3 regions of the Agrobacterium sp. 22-223-1 genome follow, and region 3 is predicted to be linked to each of the others. Evidence: riboswitches for the same ligand, from Rfam matches in the RefSeq annotation. Region 3 holds a riboswitch; each other region holds the start of a gene.
What was found. A riboswitch is a leader RNA that binds a small molecule or an ion and turns the genes downstream of it on or off. The one in region 3 is predicted to bind thiamine pyrophosphate.
Positions count from the first base shown of each region.

Region 1: it holds a riboswitch for thiamine pyrophosphate, as region 3 does, so the genes downstream of both, thiB (thiamine ABC transporter substrate binding subunit) here and thiC (phosphomethylpyrimidine synthase ThiC) in region 3, are expected to answer to the same signal.
Region 2: it holds a riboswitch for thiamine pyrophosphate, as region 3 does, so the genes downstream of both, ACQZ60_RS18185 (ABC transporter permease) here and thiC (phosphomethylpyrimidine synthase ThiC) in region 3, are expected to answer to the same signal.

Region 1 is NZ_JBNWCN010000006.1:178,935-185,130, forward strand. Features, by position in the region: gene ACQZ60_RS21815 (M48 family metalloprotease) at 1-341, opposite strand, end outside; gene ACQZ60_RS21820 (ATP-binding cassette domain-containing protein) at 595-1,311, opposite strand; gene thiP (thiamine/thiamine pyrophosphate ABC transporter permease ThiP) at 1,308-2,933, opposite strand; gene thiB (thiamine ABC transporter substrate binding subunit) at 2,953-3,966, opposite strand; TPP riboswitch at 4,006-4,116, opposite strand; gene ACQZ60_RS21835 (VOC family protein) at 4,162-4,554, opposite strand; gene ACQZ60_RS21840 (ABC-F family ATP-binding cassette domain-containing protein) at 4,653-6,196, opposite strand, start outside.
Region 2 is NZ_JBNWCN010000004.1:137,316-143,511, forward strand. Features, by position in the region: gene ACQZ60_RS18170 (carbohydrate ABC transporter permease) at 1-62, shown strand, start outside; gene ACQZ60_RS18175 (alpha-glucosidase) at 74-2,068, shown strand; gene ACQZ60_RS18180 (pilus assembly protein TadG-related protein) at 2,094-3,383, opposite strand; TPP riboswitch at 3,603-3,705, shown strand; gene ACQZ60_RS18185 (ABC transporter permease) at 3,830-4,615, shown strand; gene ACQZ60_RS18190 (ABC transporter substrate-binding protein) at 4,612-5,562, shown strand; gene ACQZ60_RS18195 (hydroxyethylthiazole kinase) at 5,559-6,196, shown strand, end outside.
Region 3 is NZ_JBNWCN010000006.1:19,248-25,443, reverse strand. Features, by position in the region: gene ACQZ60_RS21120 (DUF1839 family protein) at 1-8, opposite strand, end outside; gene ACQZ60_RS21115 (amino acid--[acyl-carrier-protein] ligase) at 15-923, opposite strand; gene ACQZ60_RS21110 (acyl-CoA dehydrogenase family protein) at 928-2,109, opposite strand; gene ACQZ60_RS21105 (acyl carrier protein) at 2,109-2,360, opposite strand; TPP riboswitch at 2,543-2,654, shown strand; gene thiC (phosphomethylpyrimidine synthase ThiC) at 2,750-4,573, shown strand; gene thiO (glycine oxidase ThiO) at 4,575-5,579, shown strand; gene thiS (sulfur carrier protein ThiS) at 5,548-5,745, shown strand; gene ACQZ60_RS21085 (thiazole synthase) at 5,750-6,196, shown strand, end outside.

The DNA.
Region 1 (6,196 bases), 160 kb from region 3:
ATGCGGTAGGACTGTTGCGGATTTTCCGAAACCGCCGTCAGCGCGCCGGCGATGCGGGCGACGAGCCTTTCCGTCTTGGCGTCACGATATTCGCCGCCATAACTCGCCACGATGCGCGGATGCTCGCGCGCACCCATCTGGGCGCGGGGATCATTCTTCTGCACTTCTTCCACGGTCTGCGGATTATCCGAGGGACGCAAGGTGGACTGGTAGGCCGGGCTGAAGAGAGACTGGCACGATGACAGGAACACCGCAGACGCTGTCAGCACGGAACAGGCGGCAACCATCCTGCCCGAACGGCGAAGGCCTGAACGGGAGAAGAGCCTCCACTGTGCAGTCATGCTATTTCTCATTCTCTATGCCTGCCCCTAACGTTCCTGATCATCCGTTAATTGCAGACCAGAATAACAGATTCGCCCCAACGGGCGATGAATGCCAAAACGGTAAAAACGATCCATCAAGTCCGGAATATTCCTGAAGAACGCAATAATTCCCATCTTTTCTCGGGCAACAACTTGAAACTGGCAAGTGCAAATTAGCGCCATTGAAGTCATCTAAAGCGATTGCCAGCGGCACGCGTCGAAAATAAGGCGATCACCCGTTCAGAAAACTGTCGACCGCCTTCACATTTTGTGTGGCGAAGAAATCTGCGGTCGAACCGGTATAGACAACACGGCCGCGTTCAAGAAACACCACCCGCTGCGCCAGCTTCTTTATGTCTTCGGGATGGTGGGTGACAATAATCACCGTGTTTTTTGTTTCGGCGTGCAAGTCGAGAAGCAGGGAGGTCATGCCCGCCCGCAATCCCGGATCGAGTGCTGCAAAAGGTTCGTCGAGCAACATGACAGGTTTTTTCCTGACCAGCGCGCGCGCCAGCGCCGCCCTCTGTCTTTCTCCACCGGAAAGCGTGCCCGGCAAGCGTTTGTCGAAACCCGCAAGACCGACACGGACGAGGGCCATCTCAATCTCTTGCCGGTCTTCCACCCGCAATTTCAGCCCGGGGCTGACACCGAGAGCGACATTGATGAAGATATCGAGATGGGCGAAAAGATTATTATCCTGAAAGATTGATGAGACCGGTCTTTCCGAAGGATCAAGCGCGGTCATGTCCTGCCCGCCGATCATCACGCGCCCGGAATCCGGTTCCTCGAAACCGGCGACGAGATTGAGAAGCGTGGATTTTCCCGAGCCGGATGCCCCGACAACGGCGGTTATCTGCCCCTTAGGGAACGAACAATCAAGTTCGAAATCCTGTGTTCCAAGCCGTAGCCTGACCTTGTCCAGTTCAACGGCAAAATCATCGCCTGTCATATGCTCGCCCTTGCTGATTGGGACTGCCGTGAAACGCCGCCTGCGGCAAGCAGCAGGCAGACGATGCCGAGAAGGAAGGCATAACCGGCGGCATCATTGGTGCGGTAGCTGCCCATATTGCTATAGACCAGCCACGGCAGGGTGACGAAATTTTCCGAGCCGAACAGGGCAACCGCGCCTAAATCGCCGAGCGACAGGGCCATGGCGAATGAAAACGCCATAGCCAGCGACCGCCACAGAACCGGCAGATCGGCAAACCGCAGCCGCGCGAAACCCTGAAGCCCGAGACTGGCGGAAAGCCGGCCGGTGCGTAAAAAATGACTGGTGAAGGCCGGTTCCAGTACCCGCATGGCAAGCGGCAAAGCCATCAGCATATTGATGAGCCCCACGAGAACGGGTGCGTAGAAGCTGACATCGCCGAAAACCCGCAATAACAGGAACCACCCGCTTCCCAACACGACAGGCGGCACCAAGAGCGCCAGCGAAGACCCTGCCCCCAGCATGGCGGCGAGGAAGCGCAGGGGTTGCCCCGCCTGCCGTCTGGAGCCTATCGCCTGGCGCGCGCCGATGATCGCCATGCAGCAAAGCACGACAAGGGCTGCGGACAGTGCGGCGATTGCAAGACTGGTCACCGCCGCGCGCAGGAAAATCGGCGCGGACAGAAGGCGCGGCAGATCGGCCCTCAAACCTGAGACTGCTATGGCGACAAGCGGCAGGCCGATCAGCAGAACAGCGAACACGATTGCCGCGCCATCCCAGAGGCGGGCACCGATGCCCTTTCCGTCGAAACGGCGAAGGGAACGACCAAGCGAGGGAATTTCCGCTTCAGGCGACGGCAAAAAGGCAAGAAGGCCAAGCAGGATTGCGGTGAGGGCAATTTGCAAAACCGAAAGCGCAATCGCCCGCTGCGGATCGAAATCGAACCGCAGCGCCTGATAGATCGCCACCTCCAGCGTCGTTGCCGCGGGCCCGCCGCCCAACAGAAGAACGAGCGTGAAGCTGGTGGCGCACAGCATGAAGACAAGCCCGGCAATGCCGGGAACGAGACGCGCGACCGCCGGCCATTCGATAAACCGAAAAATCGAAACCGGCCCCATGCCGAGGCTCGCCGCCATGCGCCAATATTCGCCCGGAATGCGCTCCAGCCCGGCCAGCATCAGCCGCACCGAAAGCGGAAGATTGAAAAACACATGGGCAATGAGGATGCCGGACAGGCCGTAAATGCTGAAAGGCTCATCCGCCCCGGCAAAAACGAGTGCCGAATTCAAAACGCCCTGCCTGCCCCAGATGGTGATGATACCGAAGGCGCCGACGATCACCGGCAGACCCATCGGCACCGCCATCAGCCTGATGATCCAGATCCTTCCCGGAAACTCGCGCCGACGGCAAAGCGCCAGCGCCACCGGCAGGCCGAGAACAATGGAAAGAAGGGTGGAAAGCGTTGCCTGATAAAGCGTGAAACGCAGGATGCGCAGCGTATAGGCATCCATGATGCCGGCAGCGGACGCGCCGGCATCAAAAGACAGGAGAGCCGCAACCGCGAGCGCCATGAACAGGAAAACGGCGGCAAAAGCCGCCGTTCCGAAAATGATCGACCGCCGGTAATCGCGACGCAGCATCATGCGCGGGTGTGCCTCTTCCTCAATTCATGCTCATGGCGGCAAGCCATTCATCGATCCATGCCTTGCGGTTCTTCGCCACCTCTTCCGGATCCATCAGGAAAGTCTTCTGCGGCACCACGAGTTTTGAAAACGCCTCCGGCAAGGGCTTGGAGGTCGCCGCGACCGGCATCATCCAGTTGTTTTCCGGAATGGCATCCTGAAAACCGGATGTCAGCGTGAAAGCGAGGAACTGCTTTGCCAGCTCCTTGTGCGGCGCGTTTTTAAGGAGACCGGAAACCTCGATCTGGATGTAATGCCCTTCGGAAAAGGCGGCGGCCTGATAACGATCCGTTTTTTCAGCGACCATGTGATAGGCGGGCGAGGTGGTGTAGGAGAGCACCATCGGCACCTCACCCTTGGTGAAGAGGCCATAGGATTCCGACCAGCCCGGCGTAACGGTGAGAATGCGCTTCCTGAGCTTTTCCCAGGCCTCCGGGGCCTTGTCGCCGTAAACCGATTTCACCCATAGCAGCAGGCCAAGCCCCGGCGTGGAGGTGCGCGGATCCTGAATGACGATTTTCTGCGACGCGTCGCCTTCCACGAGGTCTTTCAGGCTCGCCGGCGGGTTTTTCACCGTCTGCGTATCATAGATGACAGCGAAATGACCGTAATCATAGGGAACGAAAACATCGTCCGTGTAGCCGCCCGGCACCTTGGCCGCCGATGCATCGATGCCGCTGACATCGAACAGACCGGTCTGTTTTGCTTCCGCGACAAGATTGGTGTCGAGACCGACGACGACATCCGCCTTGGACCCCGCCCCTTCAAGCTTCAGACGATTGAGCAGCGCCACGCCATCGGCCACGCCGACGAAATTGACCGTGCAATTGCAAACCTTCTCGAAGGCCTCCTTCACCTTGGGACCGGGACCCCATTCGGAAACGAAGCTCTCATAGGTGTAGACGGTCAGCTCCTGTCTATCCTGTGCGACGGCAAGACCGGGCAGAAACAGCGAGGCGGCAACGAGGGAATTCAGGAAAAGACGACGGCGCACGGGTATCTCCTCAAAAAAACGATAGGGAAATAGCCGCCTGCGTTAAAGCCGTCTAATCCCTCCGCCGGTATGAACCGGATCAGGTTCTTCGGGTTGGCAAGCCTCTCAGCCTTTTGCACCCAAGCGCAAAAGACACCCCGTTAGATCAAGATGATGGTGTAGTCCCGCCGTCCCTGATTGGCAAGATGGCCGAGGTCAGCCCTGTTCCGTCATATGCACCAGTTCCCAGACGTGCCCGTCGGGATCCTGAAAGCTGCCGGCATACATGAAGCCATGGTCCTGAACAGGCTTCCAGCCGCTGCCGCCGGAGGCAAGCGCCGTGGCGATCATCCGGTCGATTTCCTCCCTGCTTCCGGCGGAAAGACAGGTCAGAACCTCGGTGGTTCGCGTCGCGTCGGCAATGTCGCCGTTGATGAAATCGCGGAAACGTCCCTCCTGGAGAAGCATCACGAAGATATTCTCTTCCACGATCATGCAGAGCGTGCGGTCATCCGAATATTCCGGGTTGAAGCTGAAACCGAGAGCAGTGAAGAAGTTCCTTGATGTCTCGATATTCTTGACCGGCAGATTGACGAAAATCATGCGCATTTTCACAACTCCTCCAAACGAACGCCGGCATAGAACGGCAATTCTGCTTTTCTGTCAAAGGCCGAAGGAGGACCGGTCAAACGGGGAACTGATTGCCTTCAGCCCTCCAGTTCCTCGCGCAGCATCTCCAGTTCCAGCCATTCTTCTTCCATGGCCTCCAGCTTGTCGCGCAGCTTTGACATCTCCTGCGCCAGCGTGTTGAAGGCCGCCGGGTCCTTTGTGAAAAGTTCCGGATCGGCCATGCGCTGCTCGCGTTTTGCGATTTCGCCTTGCGCCTTTTCCATCTCCTTCGGAAGATTTTCGAGCGCGAATTTCTGCTTGAAGGAAAGCTTGCCCTTGGCCTTTGAAGGATCCTGCGATGCAGAGGCCGAAGGTGCGGCCTTCGCCTTTTCCTGTTTCTCAGCCTTGCGTTTTTCTTCCGCCGCGCCCTTGCGCTGCGCCATCATGTCCGAGTAGCCACCGGCATATTCGATCCATCGTCCGTCCGGCTCATCCGGATTGACGGGCGCGATGGTGGAGGTGACGGTGCGGTCGAGGAAATCGCGGTCGTGGCTGACGAGGATAACGGTGCCGGAAAAGCCCGCAACGATTTCCTGCAACAGATCGAGCGTTTCGATATCCAGATCGTTGGTCGGCTCGTCGAGGATCAGAAGATTGGTCGGCCGCGCCAGAATGCGCGCCAGAATAAGGCGCGCGCGCTCGCCCCCGGAAAGGTTGCGGATCGGCGTGCGGGCCTGTTCCGGCTGGAACAGAAAGTCTTTCATATAGCCCGTCACATGCTTCAATTCGCCGTTGACCAGCAGATTTTCACCACGACCATCGGTCAGATAATGCGCGAGCGTATCGTTGGGATTGAGATCCTCGCGTTTCTGGTCGAGCGTCGCAATCTCCAGATTGGTGCCGAGCTTCACCGAGCCGCTATCGGGCTCCAGCTGGCCGGTGAGCATCTTCAGAAGCGTGGTTTTACCGGCGCCATTCGGGCCGACGAAACCGATGCAATCGCCGCGATGGACGCGCAGCGAAAACGGCGCGACGATCACGCGCTCGCCATAAGCCTTGGTGATGGCCTCGGCCTCGATAACCAGCTTGCCGGATTCCCGCCCTTCCGTGACGGTCGCCTGCACCGTGCCCTGCGGCCCCTTATGGCCGCGATATTCCGCACGCATGGCCTGAAGCTCGCCGACGCGGCGCATGTTGCGCTTACGCCTTGCGGTCACGCCATAGCGCATCCAGTGTTCTTCGCGCTCGATGGCCTTGCCGAGCTTGTGCTGTTCCAGTTCTTCCTCTTCCAGCACCTTGTCGCGCCATTCCTCGAAATGGGCAAAACCGCGATTGAGACGGCGCGACTGGCCACGATCCAACCAGACGGTCGAGGTCGAGACCTTTTCGAGAAAACGCCGGTCATGCGAAATCAGCACCAGCGCGCTGCGCGTCTGCTGCAACTCGCTTTCAAGCCATTCGATGGTGGGCAAATCGAGATGGTTGGTCGGTTCGTCCAGCATCAGGATATCGGGCTCGGGCGCCATGACGCGGGCAAGGGCCGCACGTCGCGCTTCACCGCCGGAAAGGCTCGTCGGATGTTCCTGTCCGGTGAGGCCAAGATGCTCCAGAAGATAGGTGACGCGATAGGGATCGTCACCGG
Region 2 (6,196 bases), on a different contig from region 3:
TGATCGTCATCTTTCAGGAGCGGGTCGTCTCGGGTCTCACCGCCGGTGGTCTCAAGGGCTAAAAGGTAAAGTCATGCATTTCGAAACGACCAAAGACGGCTTTGCGCTCACCATCGGCAACCGCACCATACTTTCCCATTCCCCTGAAAACCCGGCCTTCTTCGCCGGTTTCGGCAAGGAGCGAATGGATATGTATCGCGGCAATTTCGATATCGAGGACTACGTTGTCGAACGAAACGCCCTGCGCCACGCCGAGGTCAGCGGCGACAGCGTCACGCTCTCATCCGCACCGGGACAGGCACCGCGCCTTCGCCTGACGCTCGACGGCAACGCGATGCGGCTAACGGCGCTGGATGACACCGTCAACCGCCTCTGGCTGCGCGTCGTTGCGGAAACGGATGAGCACGTCTGGGGCGGCGGCGAGCAGATGTCCTATTTCGACATGCGCGGCCGACATTTCCCGCTCTGGACCTCCGAGCCGGGGGTCGGCCGCGACAAGACCACCGAAATCACCTTCAAGGCCGATGTCAGTGGCAAGGCGGGCGGTGATTATTACAATACCAACTACCCGCAGCCGACTTACCTGTCGTCGCGCAGATACGCCCTCCATGTGGAGACAAGCGCCTATTCGGTCTTCGATTTCCGCAACGGCGATTTCCATGAGATCGAAATCTGGGCCATCCCCGAAAAGATCGAATTCTTCACCGGCGATCATTTCACCGATATCGTTTCCGCCCTGTCGCTGCGGTTCGGACGCCAGCCGGAACTGCCGGAATGGATTTATGGCGGCGCGATCATCGGGTTAAAGGACGGCGTCAACTCCTTTGCGCGACTGGAGAAAATCCACGCGGCCGGAACGAAGGTGTCCGGTCTCTGGTGCGAAGACTGGGTGGGTCTTCGCCAGACATCCTTCGGCGCGCGCCTGTTCTGGGACTGGCAGGCGAATGATACGCGTTATCCGCATCTGCGCCAGAAGATCGCCGAGCTTGCCGATCAGGGCATCCGCTTCCTGGGTTATGTGAACCCCTATCTCTGCGTCGATGGCCCGCTGTTCCCGGTTGCCGAAAAAGCCGGCTATTTCGCAACCGACGCCGAGGGCAAGACGGCGCTGGTGGATTTCGGCGAGTTCGATTGCGGCGTGGTCGATTTCACCAATCCGGCTGCGGCCGACTGGTTTGCCGAGGAGATCATCGGCAGGAACATGCTCGATTTCGGCCTCTCCGGCTGGATGGCCGATTTCGGCGAATATCTGCCGATCGACATTACCCTTTCCAACGGTGTCGACGCTAAGCTGATGCACAATGCCTGGCCAACGCTCTGGGCCGAGGTCAACGCCAAGGCCGTCGAAAGTCGCGGCAAGACCGGCGAAGCGCTGTTCTTCATGCGGGCCGGCTTCACCGGTGTGCAGGCCCATTGCCCGCTCATCTGGGGCGGCGACCAGTCGGTCGACTTCTCCCGTCACGACGGTCTGGTCACCGTCATCTGCGGGGCGCTCTCCTCCGGCCTCATGGGCAATGCCTATCACCATTCCGATATTGGCGGTTACACCAGCCTGTTCGGCAATGTCAGAACCGCGGAACTCATCATGCGCTGGACGGAGATGGCCGCCTTCACGCCGGTCATGCGTACCCATGAGGGCAATCGGCCGCGCGACAATCTCCAGATCGATCAGGATGAGGCGGTTCTTGCCCATTTCGCCCGCATGACATCCATCTATGTCGCGCTGGCCCCTTATCTGAAATCGCTCTCGGCGGAAGCGGCCAGAACAGGCCTGCCGGTGCAGCGTCCGCTCTTCCTGCACTACGAGAATGACCTGCAGACCTATACCATTCAGGACTGCTATCTCTACGGGGCGGACATGCTTGTCGCACCGGTCTGGAAAGCGGGCGAAACGCAACGCTCGCTCTATCTTCCGGGCGACGGTGAATGGGTGCACCTGTGGAGCGGCACGCATTATCCCGGCGGACAAAACGCCACCGTCGACGCGCCGCTCGGCGAGCCGGCGGTATTCTATTCTGCCGATAGCAGCCATCGTCCGCTGTTTGAACAGCTTCGCACCATCGGCTGAACGATAGCCGAGTTCCTCACTGCCATCACCCCGTCAGGCGGGGTGATGTGATGGCCTTTTTGAAAAGGGCGGTCATCGCATCGCTGATGCCCTGCGACGGGCTGACTTCGAAGAACAGGCCCGGCGAAGCGCATTGCTGCATGCGTGCACCGATTTCCGGCTGAAAGGGCGCGATCCAGCTATTGTACCAGCCATTGGTCGGCAGCGGCAGATAGGTGGTATAAAGCACGGCGATGCGAAAACCCTTTTCCTTCAGCTTCGTGCAATATTTGATATCGATCGGTTCCTGACAGCGGCCGCTGGTGGTTTTTTTGGTACAGGAGGATGGCTTGTAGCTATCGCCGACGCCGTCTGACACGAAGAAAACGATCTTCTCCGGGCTCGCCGAACTCGCACCGGTGCCCGAAGAGCCGATCCTGTCTCCAATCTGGGTCAGCGCCCGGTCGAAGTCGGTCTGCTGGTCGTTATTATAGCCCTGATAGGGAATGGACATCAGATCGATTTCGCCCGCTTTTTTCTTCGCAGTCGCCAGATCAGAGGTCAGGGGAACGACTTCGAGCAGCTTCGTATCTTCCGCCTTCTCTCCGAAGGTATAGACAGCCATGCGATATTGATTGCTGCTTTTCCGCGTGGACTTTGCCGTATCCATCAGGCTCGCCGTAGCCTGCGCCACCACATTGATGCGCGTCGTAACCCCGAGGCTTTTGGCTTTGTAGTAATAGCTGTTTGTATCGACCACCCCGTTTTTCACGATGTGACAAGCGAAAGCACATTTGTCGCTCGTATTGGCAACCATGGTAGCAACGTCGGTTGGCGTCGCGCCAACGCCCATCGAAGGGGTGTTATCCAGCAGGACATAGAAGTCGCTGAATGTTTCCGTCTCGTATTTGGCGGTCGCCTTGCCCGAAACGGTAATGAGATCCTCTCCGAGTATCCGTGAAAGCGTGGTGCCGACGGATGCCGTGAAATTGACCGAGGATTCGATGGCGTTACCGTGTTTGATCACCGACACATCAAGAGACAGGAGCTTATAATCGGGATTGGCCCGCTCATTGCTTTCAAAAAATGCGGAGGCTTCATCAGTGCCAAGCGAAATGACACCGTCGCCCGACATTTCCTTTGCCTTCTGAACGCTCGACGACGTATCGGCAACCACAGCAAGCGCCGCAGCATCCGCCGCCATCTGCAGGTCCGATTTGACAGCCATGCCATGCGTCACATCAAGGGCCACGCCGGCCGCCCCGATCAGCGGCACCATCAACAGGGCGCTGAGAATGCCGAAATTTCCCGATTTATCCTGCCAGATGTTCTTCAAATTCGCCCCCGGAACCTTTCCCCGGAGCGAAAGTTAGCCGAATAATATTGAAAGGCAGTTTCAATAGATAACTAATTTTCGATAAATCTAATTTCCTCAATAACTAATACGTCAATGGGAGATGCGCACCAGCGCAAGCCCGTTCAGGCATTCACGATCACGCCTGACGACGGATCGCCGGCGGGACGTTGACATTTATGAAACTTGACCTACAAAACAAACTCTTCCGAGGGGAGCACCGAACGGTGCTGAGATGGCGATGAGCCGGACCCTTGAACCTGATCCGGGTCATGCCGGCGTAGGAACGGAACTGTCGCGCCAAGAGGCGCTGCCCTTTCTCTTCTCCGCTTTGCCTGATCTCCGGGATTGTCACATCTGGAGACGAATGATGATGCTGAAACCTTCCGCCCTTCGCACACGGTGCGTCTGCGTCTGAGGTCCGGCTCATGCGTGCCTCCCATGCGCTGAACGGTGTCGGTCTTCTGCTGGTTTTCTGGCAGGCGGGAACATGGCTGTTTTCGCCGCCCCGCTATATCCTGCCGTCGCCCGCCGATGTTGCCGGCGCTTTCTGGCGCCAGCCCGGCTTCCTGTTCGGGCAGGCACTGGTAACGCTCGGCGAAATGGCGCTCGGGCTTGCGGCAGGCATCGCCGCCGGCATTCTCGTCGCGTTCACGATTGCCGCCATCCCGCGCCTCGGCCGCCTCGTCTGGCCGATGGTTCTGGTGTTGCAGGCCTTTCCGGTCTTCGTGCTCGCCCCCATCCTCGTCCTCTGGTTCGGTTTCGGCATGGCTTCGAAAGTGGTCATGACGGCGATCATCATCTTCTTCCCCGTTGCCTCCGCTTTCACGGATGGCCTCAACCGCACCGATCGCGCCATCCTCGACGCCGCCTCGCTGACTGAGGCGAGCCACTGGCAGATCCTCACCCGGTTGCGTGTGCCGCTAGCGCTGCCATCGCTCATTTCCGGCCTGAGGGTGGCGGCGCCGCTTGCCCCGCTCGGCGCCGTCATCGGCGAATGGGTGGGCGCATCGGCGGGGCTCGGGTTTGTGATGATCCAGTCCAATGCCCGCATGCAGACCGACACCATGTTCGCCGCCATGGCCATTCTCGCCATCATGGCGGTGCTGCTGCGGCTCATCGTCGACTTCTCGACCGCCAATCTGGCCCCCTGGGCCAAGGAAACAGAACACACCATTCCTTTCAGATCTTTACGGAGACTTTCGGCACCATGAAACGAACTCTTCTTTCCCTCGTCGTCGCGGCAGCAAGCGTGCTTTCACCCATGCAATCGCATGCGGCCGACAAGCTGACCGTGTTGCTCGAGTGGTTCGTGAACCCCGATCATGCGCCGATGGTGATCGCGAAAGAACGCGGCCTGTTTGCCGATGCGGGGCTGGAGGTGGAACTGGTTCCGCCCGCAGACCCCTCCGCCGTGCCGCGCCTCGTCTCGGCCAAACAGGCCGATATCGGCGTGCACTACCAACCGAACCTCTATCTCGATCACGATGCCGGCCTGCCGCTCGTGCGTTTCGGCACGCTGGTCGAGACGCCCCTCAACACCGTCACCGTTCTGGCCGATGGGCCGATCAAGAGCCTGAAAGACCTGAAGGGCAAGAAGGTCGGCTTTTCCGTTTCCGGCTTCGAGGATGCGATGCTGAAGCGCATGCTGGAAAAGGACGGCCTGACGAAGGACGATATCGAACTCATCAACGTCAACTTCTCGCTCTCGCCGTCGCTGATCGCCGGCAAGGTGGATGCCACGCTTGGCGGCTTCCGCAATTTCGAGCTGACGCAGATGAAGCTAGAGGGACATGAAGGCCGCTCCTTCTTCCCGGAGGAACACGGCGTGCCGGCCTATGACGAGCTGATCTTCGTCACGCACCGGGATCTCGCAAAAGACAACCGCCTGCCGCGTTTCCTCTCCGCCGTGGAACAGGCCGCGATCTTCATCACCAACCATCCGCAGGAATCCTGGCAGCTTTTCATCAAGGCCTATCCGAACCTTGACGATGCGCTGAACAAGCAGGCTTTCTTCGACACGCTGCCGCGCTTCGCCAAGCGCCCGGCTGCACTCGACCGCGCGCGCTACGCCCGTTTCGGCGCCTTCATGCAGGAGATGCAGCTGATCAAGCAGGCACCGGCGGCGGACGACATCGCCGTGGAGCTGCAGCAGCCATGACCGCGACTTTTCCGACAGCGGCAAAGGCCGCCGAGATTCTGGAGCGGGTGCGGCAGACACGCCCGCGCGTGCATTGCCTGATGAACACCGTGGTGCAGAAATTCACCGCAGATGGCATCACCGTCGTCGGCGGAATTCCCTCCATGACCACCTCGCTCGAGGAAATCGAGAGTTTTGTCACCAAGGCGGATGCGCTGACCGTCAATCTCGGCACACTGGATGCCGAGCGGCGCAAGGTCATCCGGCTGGCGATCGAAATCGCCAATGCATCCGGCAAGCCGTGGATCGTCGACCCCGTGCATTGCGACTATTCGCCGTCGCGTCTGGAATTCGCGCGCGAACTCATCGCACTTTCCCCGACGATCGTGCGTGGCAATCACGCCGAGATGAGCCTGATCGGCGATGTGCCTGGCGTGGTGAGGATCGAGACCGGGCCTGTGGATCATCTCAGCGACACGACCCGCAGCATCAGGATCGTCAACGGTCATCCGTGGATGGCGAAGGTGACGGGAACGGGGTGCCTTTCAGGCGGCGTCATCGCCGCCTTCATGGCAGTGGAAAAGGACGCCCTGACTGCGGCGGCCTCCGCCCTTGCCGTCACCGGCGTTTCCGCCGAACTCGCAGCAAAACACAC
Region 3 (6,196 bases):
TGCCGCATGAATGATCAGCCCCAGAGCGTTTCCACGACCTTCGCAGGCCATTTCTTCACGTCGAGACCATGATGCGCAAACAGCGCCAGCGCGATGCGCTCAAGGCCGAAACCGACGCAGGCGGTATGGGCGACATCGCCATTGTCGAGATTGAGGCCCCATTTCTGGCCGAAGGCATCCTGATGGTAGTTGAAGCTCATGCAGGCCGTCGGGCTGGTCGTGGATGTGACCGGGATCAAGAGTTCGAATTTCAGGTTCTGGTCGCGCTGGTTGTTGGCCAGCATCTTGCCGGCGCGGCCGAAGAAGGGATCGTTGGCGACATCGATGGTGACGTCGAGCCCAACCGCTTTCATCATCTCCACGCCGCGATCCATCCAGGTCTGGCGGAATTCGGTGACGTCGGACTCGGTGCCCATGCAAACATATTCGCGCATGCGGAAAAGCTGCTGGCGGGCCGGGTCCTTGGAAGGTTCATGGCGGAAGCAATAGGACTGGATGTCATAAAGACCGCCGCCGGCAGGTAGTGCGCCGCGCTTGGCAATCGTCGGATAAAGCGGGTAGCAGGCCGCCGGCGTCAGCACGATGTCGGTGGCTTTCTGGTCTTTGGTCCAGTCGCCGCCCTCATCCATGGTTTTCAGCAGGCTGACATGGTCGAGTTCACAGCCGCAGAAGGAATGGACCGTGCCGGCGAGCTGCGGGAAGCTCTTCATATAACCGCTCTTTTCGAAATAGGCGCGGTTGATGCCGGGCGGAAAGCGGATTGCTTCGGCGCCGTCAGCGCCGCCAGTGCGGTCGATCAGCCGCTCGAAGGCGGCAATGACATCCTCGAACTGGCCGCTGCGTCCATAAAGACCGTCCACACCGGTTTCAATCAGCAGGCCTTCTTCGAACAGTCGATCGAGAAACGATGTTTGCATGTCCATGGTCTTATCCCAAGAGGCTGGTGTCCTGCTTGTGAACCAGCAGGAGATTGGCGGAATTGCCGAGAATGCGGTCGTTGGAAATCATCAGGCGGGCGGAATGCGCGTCGCGCAGGTGCCGGCCGAGGCTGTAGGGCGTGCCGTTCTTGTAGCCCATGATGCCGCAGACCAGCATGGCGTGGTCGATGATCTCGAGAATGGTTTCGGAAGAGCAAATCTTCACATTGTTCATGGCGACGGCAAAAGCCATGGACATCAGTTTTTCGGGGTCGCTCTTGGTGTCCTCGTAAGCCTTGATGCCGGCGATGATGTTGGATTTCACGACCTGCAGCTTGGTGGAGACCTCGGCAAGACGGATCGCGCCGGGAGGGGCGGTGCCGGGCGACTTGCGCGCCGCGGCTCTGACGAAAGACTGGGCGCGCAGCACGGCATCCGAGGCGATGCCGTACCAGACGGCGCTCCACAGGAGATGCGAGCTTGCAAGCATGGATTGTGCGGCGATTTCCGCAAAGGGTTTCGGGAATATCTGCGCCGCCGGCGCTTCGCCACGAAACAGGAAGCCGTCCGAGCAGGTGCCGCGCATGCCGAGCGTATCCCACACATGGGTCTTTTCGAGCGTGTACTGGTTTTTCAGGAAGACCGTCATCACCTGATCGGCGGGCGCGGCATCCTTGTGGGCGCGCGAGGTGATGAGGATCGCATCGGCATTGCTGCCATAGGAAATGACGGTGGCGTCCTTTTCCAGCCGGCAGAAATCGCCTTCGACCTCGATTGCACAGATGGAGTTGCGCAGATTGCCGCCAATGCCGCCTTCGGTGGTGGCGGAGCCAAGGAGAAGCTGTTCGCTGGCGATGCGGCTCATGAAGCCGGCATGCCATGCGCTCGTCTCGCCGTGTTCCACCAGGCTGGATGCCTTGATATGGTGCATGGCGAAAATCATCGCGGTTGCCGAACAGGCCTGACCGAGACGGGCGCAGATATCGGCGATTTCCTGTAAGGAAGCGCTTTCGCCGCCCAGCGAAGAGGGGACCTGGATGCCGAGCAGGCGTTCCTGTCGCAAGGCGTCGACGGCTTCCTGTGGGAATCGGCCGGTGACATCCACCTCATCCGCGTGTTTGGCGGCAATTGCCGCGACACGGCCCGCGCGCGCGGACAGCGTTTCATCCTGCGGCGCTACGGTGACGTTCATCAGGCTGCCTCTTTACCATCCAGAATGAGCTTAACGGTGTCTTCAATGGCTCTGATGCTCGCAAAGGACTTGCGGTTCAGCAGATTGTCGGGGAATTCGATATCGAATGCTTCTTCGATGCCGAGCATCAATTGCACCGATGCAAAGGAAGAAAGGCCTGCCGCATAAAGATCGGCTTCATCTGCAATCGTATCGACAGGGGTTGGAAGCTGGCCGAATTTGGCCAGTATTTCACGAATAGTCGCGTTCATTCCGACGTATCTCCCATGAATTTCACATCAGGATGGTTTGTGCTTATCGTTACGTTGCAAACGATAATATTCGCCTAAACCGTTAGGTTAATTACAACTAACGGCAGCATGCGCCATTCCCGCACCTTTGCCAAGCATGGATCGTCGGCCTTGACAAATGTCGGTCGGTGTTTTTTGCTGTGGCCATTCACCAGGGGTGTCCCGTCAAGGGGCTGAGATTCTGCTTTCATGCGCAGTGACCCGTTGAACCTGATCCAGTTCATACTGGCGTAGGGACGGTGCAAAGACCGAAGGTCGGGCGGGCGTATGACGTCGCGTTTCGGCAATTCGGTATTTTCCATCATTCCGGCTCGAACTGGGTCTCCACTGTCAAACTTTGGAGCCTCAAGATGAATATCGCTGCCAAGAATATCCCGCTTGTCGTCACCACCGGGCCGCATGCCGCCTCTACCAAAATTCACAAAGCCGGCATTTTACATCCCCATATCCGCGTGCCGATGCGCGAGATCGCCGTTCATCCGACGGCGGGCGAACCGCCGGTGACGGTTTACGATTCCTCCGGTCCCTATACCGATCCTTCGCATCCCGTTCTGATTGAAAAGGGTCTGCCGCGTCTGCGTCATGACTGGATCGTGGCGCGCGGCGATGTCGAGGCTTATGACGGCCGGCACGTCAAGCCCGAGGACAATGGCTTTGCCACCGGCGAACGCCTGACGCCAGAATTTTCCGTGCGCCACCAGCCGCTCAGAGCCACGGCCGGTAAAGCCGTGACCCAGCTTGCCTATGCGCGGGCAGGTATCATCACACCAGAAATGGAATTCATCGCCATCCGCGAAAATCTCGGGCGCGAGGCGGCCAGGGAAAAGTTGGCGCGCGACGGCGAGAGTTTCGGTGCGCATATCCCGGACTACGTCACGGCGGAATTCGTGCGTCAGGAAGTGGCGGCCGGCCGCGCCATCATCCCCGCCAATATCAATCATTCGGAACTTGAGCCGATGATCATCGGCCGCAATTTTCTCGTCAAGATCAATGCCAATATCGGCAATTCCGCCGTCACCTCCTCCATGGCGGAAGAGGTGGAGAAGATGGTCTGGGCGATCCGCTGGGGTGCGGATACCGTCATGGACCTGTCTACCGGCCGCAACATCCACAATATCCGCGAGTGGATCATCCGCAATTCGCCGGTGCCGATCGGCACGGTGCCGCTTTATCAGGCGCTTGAGAAGGTCAACGGCATTGCCGAAGACCTGAACTGGGAAGTGTTCCGCGATACGCTGATCGAACAGGCGGAGCAGGGTGTGGATTACTTCACCATCCATGCCGGCGTGCGGCTGCATTACATCCCGCTCACCGTCAACCGCGTCACCGGCATCGTCTCGCGCGGCGGGTCGATCATGGCCAAGTGGTGTCTGCATCACCACAAGGAAAGCTTCCTCTATGAGCATTTCGAGGAGATTTGCGACATCTGCCGCGCTTACGACGTCTCCTTCTCGCTGGGCGATGGCCTGCGTCCCGGCTCGATTGCCGACGCGAATGATGCCGCGCAGTTCGCCGAGCTGGAAACGCTGGGCGAGTTGACGCAGATCGCCTGGGCTAAGGATTGCCAGGTGATGATCGAAGGCCCCGGCCATGTGCCGATGCACAAGATCAAGGAAAACATGGACAAGCAGCTGAAGACGTGCGGTGAAGCGCCCTTCTATACGCTTGGACCGCTCACCACCGATATTGCGCCCGGTTACGACCACATCACGTCAGGCATTGGGGCGGCGATGATCGGCTGGTTTGGCACCGCCATGCTTTGCTACGTCACGCCGAAGGAACATCTCGGACTGCCGGATCGTAACGACGTGAAGGTCGGTGTCATCACCTACAAGATCGCCGCGCACGCCGCCGATCTCGCCAAGGGCCATCCGGCAGCGCAGGTGCGGGACGATGCGCTGTCGCGCGCGCGGTTCGAGTTCCGCTGGGAGGATCAGTTCAACCTGTCGCTGGACCCGGATACGGCGCGCTCCTTCCATGACGAGACCTTGCCGAAGGAAGCGCACAAGGTCGCGCATTTCTGCTCCATGTGCGGGCCGAAATTCTGCTCGATGCGGATTTCTCACGATATCCGCGCCGAGGCGCAGAAGGAGGGGCTGGAGGCCATGGCCGCACGTTTCAAGGAAGGCGGCGAGCTTTACATGCCGCTCGCGACGCCTGCGGATGCCGAATAACATGCGCGTGCTTGTCAAGGGAACGGGGGTCGCCGGTTTGACGGCGGCCTTCGAACTGGTGCGGACCGGCGTTACCGTCGATATTTGCGAGCGCAATGCCGAACCCTCTCGCGGCGCATCCTGGTATGCGGGTGGCATGCTGGCGCCCTGGTGTGAGCGTGAAAGCGGTGAAGAGCCGGTTCTGACGCTCGGGCAGGCGGCGCTCGACTGGTGGGATGAAGCGACACCCGGCCTTGTCGTGCGGCACGGTACGCTGGTCGTTGCGCCGGCCCGCGATAAGGCGGAGCTTTCGCGTTTCGCATCGCGAACCGACGGTTATCGCTGGGTGGATGAGGGCGAAATCGCCGCGCTGGAGCCAGATCTTGCCGGGCGGTTTCGCTCAGGGCTTTATTTTCCGGGTGAGGGGCATCTCGATCCGCGTCTTGCACTGAAATCGCTGCATGAACGGCTTTGCACCATGGGTGTGCAGTTCCATATGGGTATCCCGCTGGATGAAGAGCCGTTCGACCGGGTGGTGGATTGCACTGGTGCTGCGGCAATCGGCGGGATTTCCGATCTTCGCGGTGTGCGGGGAGAGATGCTCTATCTCGCCACGCGGGAGGTTTCCCTGTCTCGTCCCGTCCGGCTGCTGCATCCGCGCATTCCGCTCTACATCGTGCCGCGCGAGCCCTGCCGTTTCATGGTGGGCGCGACGATGATCGAGACGGAAGATGCGGGCGCCATTTCCGCCCGCTCGATGATGGAGTTCCTGAATGCCGCCTATGCCGTGCATCCGGCTTTCGCGGAAGCGGAAATCATCGAGACAGGCACCGGCGTGCGCCCCGCCTATCCCGACAATCTGCCGAAGGTCACGCAGGATGGCCGGACAATTTTCATCAACGGCGCGCACCGGCATGGCTTTCTGCTGTCGCCGGCGATGGCGCGGCAGACGGCTGAAATCGTCTGCCAAATTCTCTCTCAAAAGGAACGGGATCATGAAATTTCTGGTGAATGGCGACGAGCTTGATCTGGCCGCCGAGACGCTGGCCGGCCTGCTCGCCAGCCTCGAATACGAGGGTGAGTGGCTGGCGACGGCGGTAAATGGCGATCTGGTGCATTCGGAAGAGCGCGCAGATTATAAGCTGAAGGCTTTCGATCGTATCGAAATCCTCTCGCCGATGCAGGGAGGCTGAAACCATGCTGACGCTTTATGGTCGCGAGGTCTCGTCCCGTCTCCTGCTCGGCACGGCGCGCTATCCGTCCCCCGCCGTGCTTGCCGATGCCGTGCGGGCGAGCAACACGGATATTCTGACGATTTCACTGCGCCGGGAAACAGCGGCTGGCAAGAAGGGCGGTCAGTTTTTCGAGCTTATCCGTGAGCTGGATCGCCAGATCCTGCCCAACACCGCCGGTTGCCACACGGTCAAAGAAGCGGTGCTGACGGCAAGGATGGCCCGCGATTTGTTCCGCACTAACTGGATCAAGCTGGAGATCATCGGTCATCACGACACACTGCAGCCCGATGTTTTCGCACTTGTCGAGGCGGCGAAAATCCTCTGCGATGATGGTTTCGAGGTCTTTCCCTATACGACGGACGATCTGGTCGTCGCCGAGAAGCTGCTGGAGGCAGGCTGCAAGGTGCTG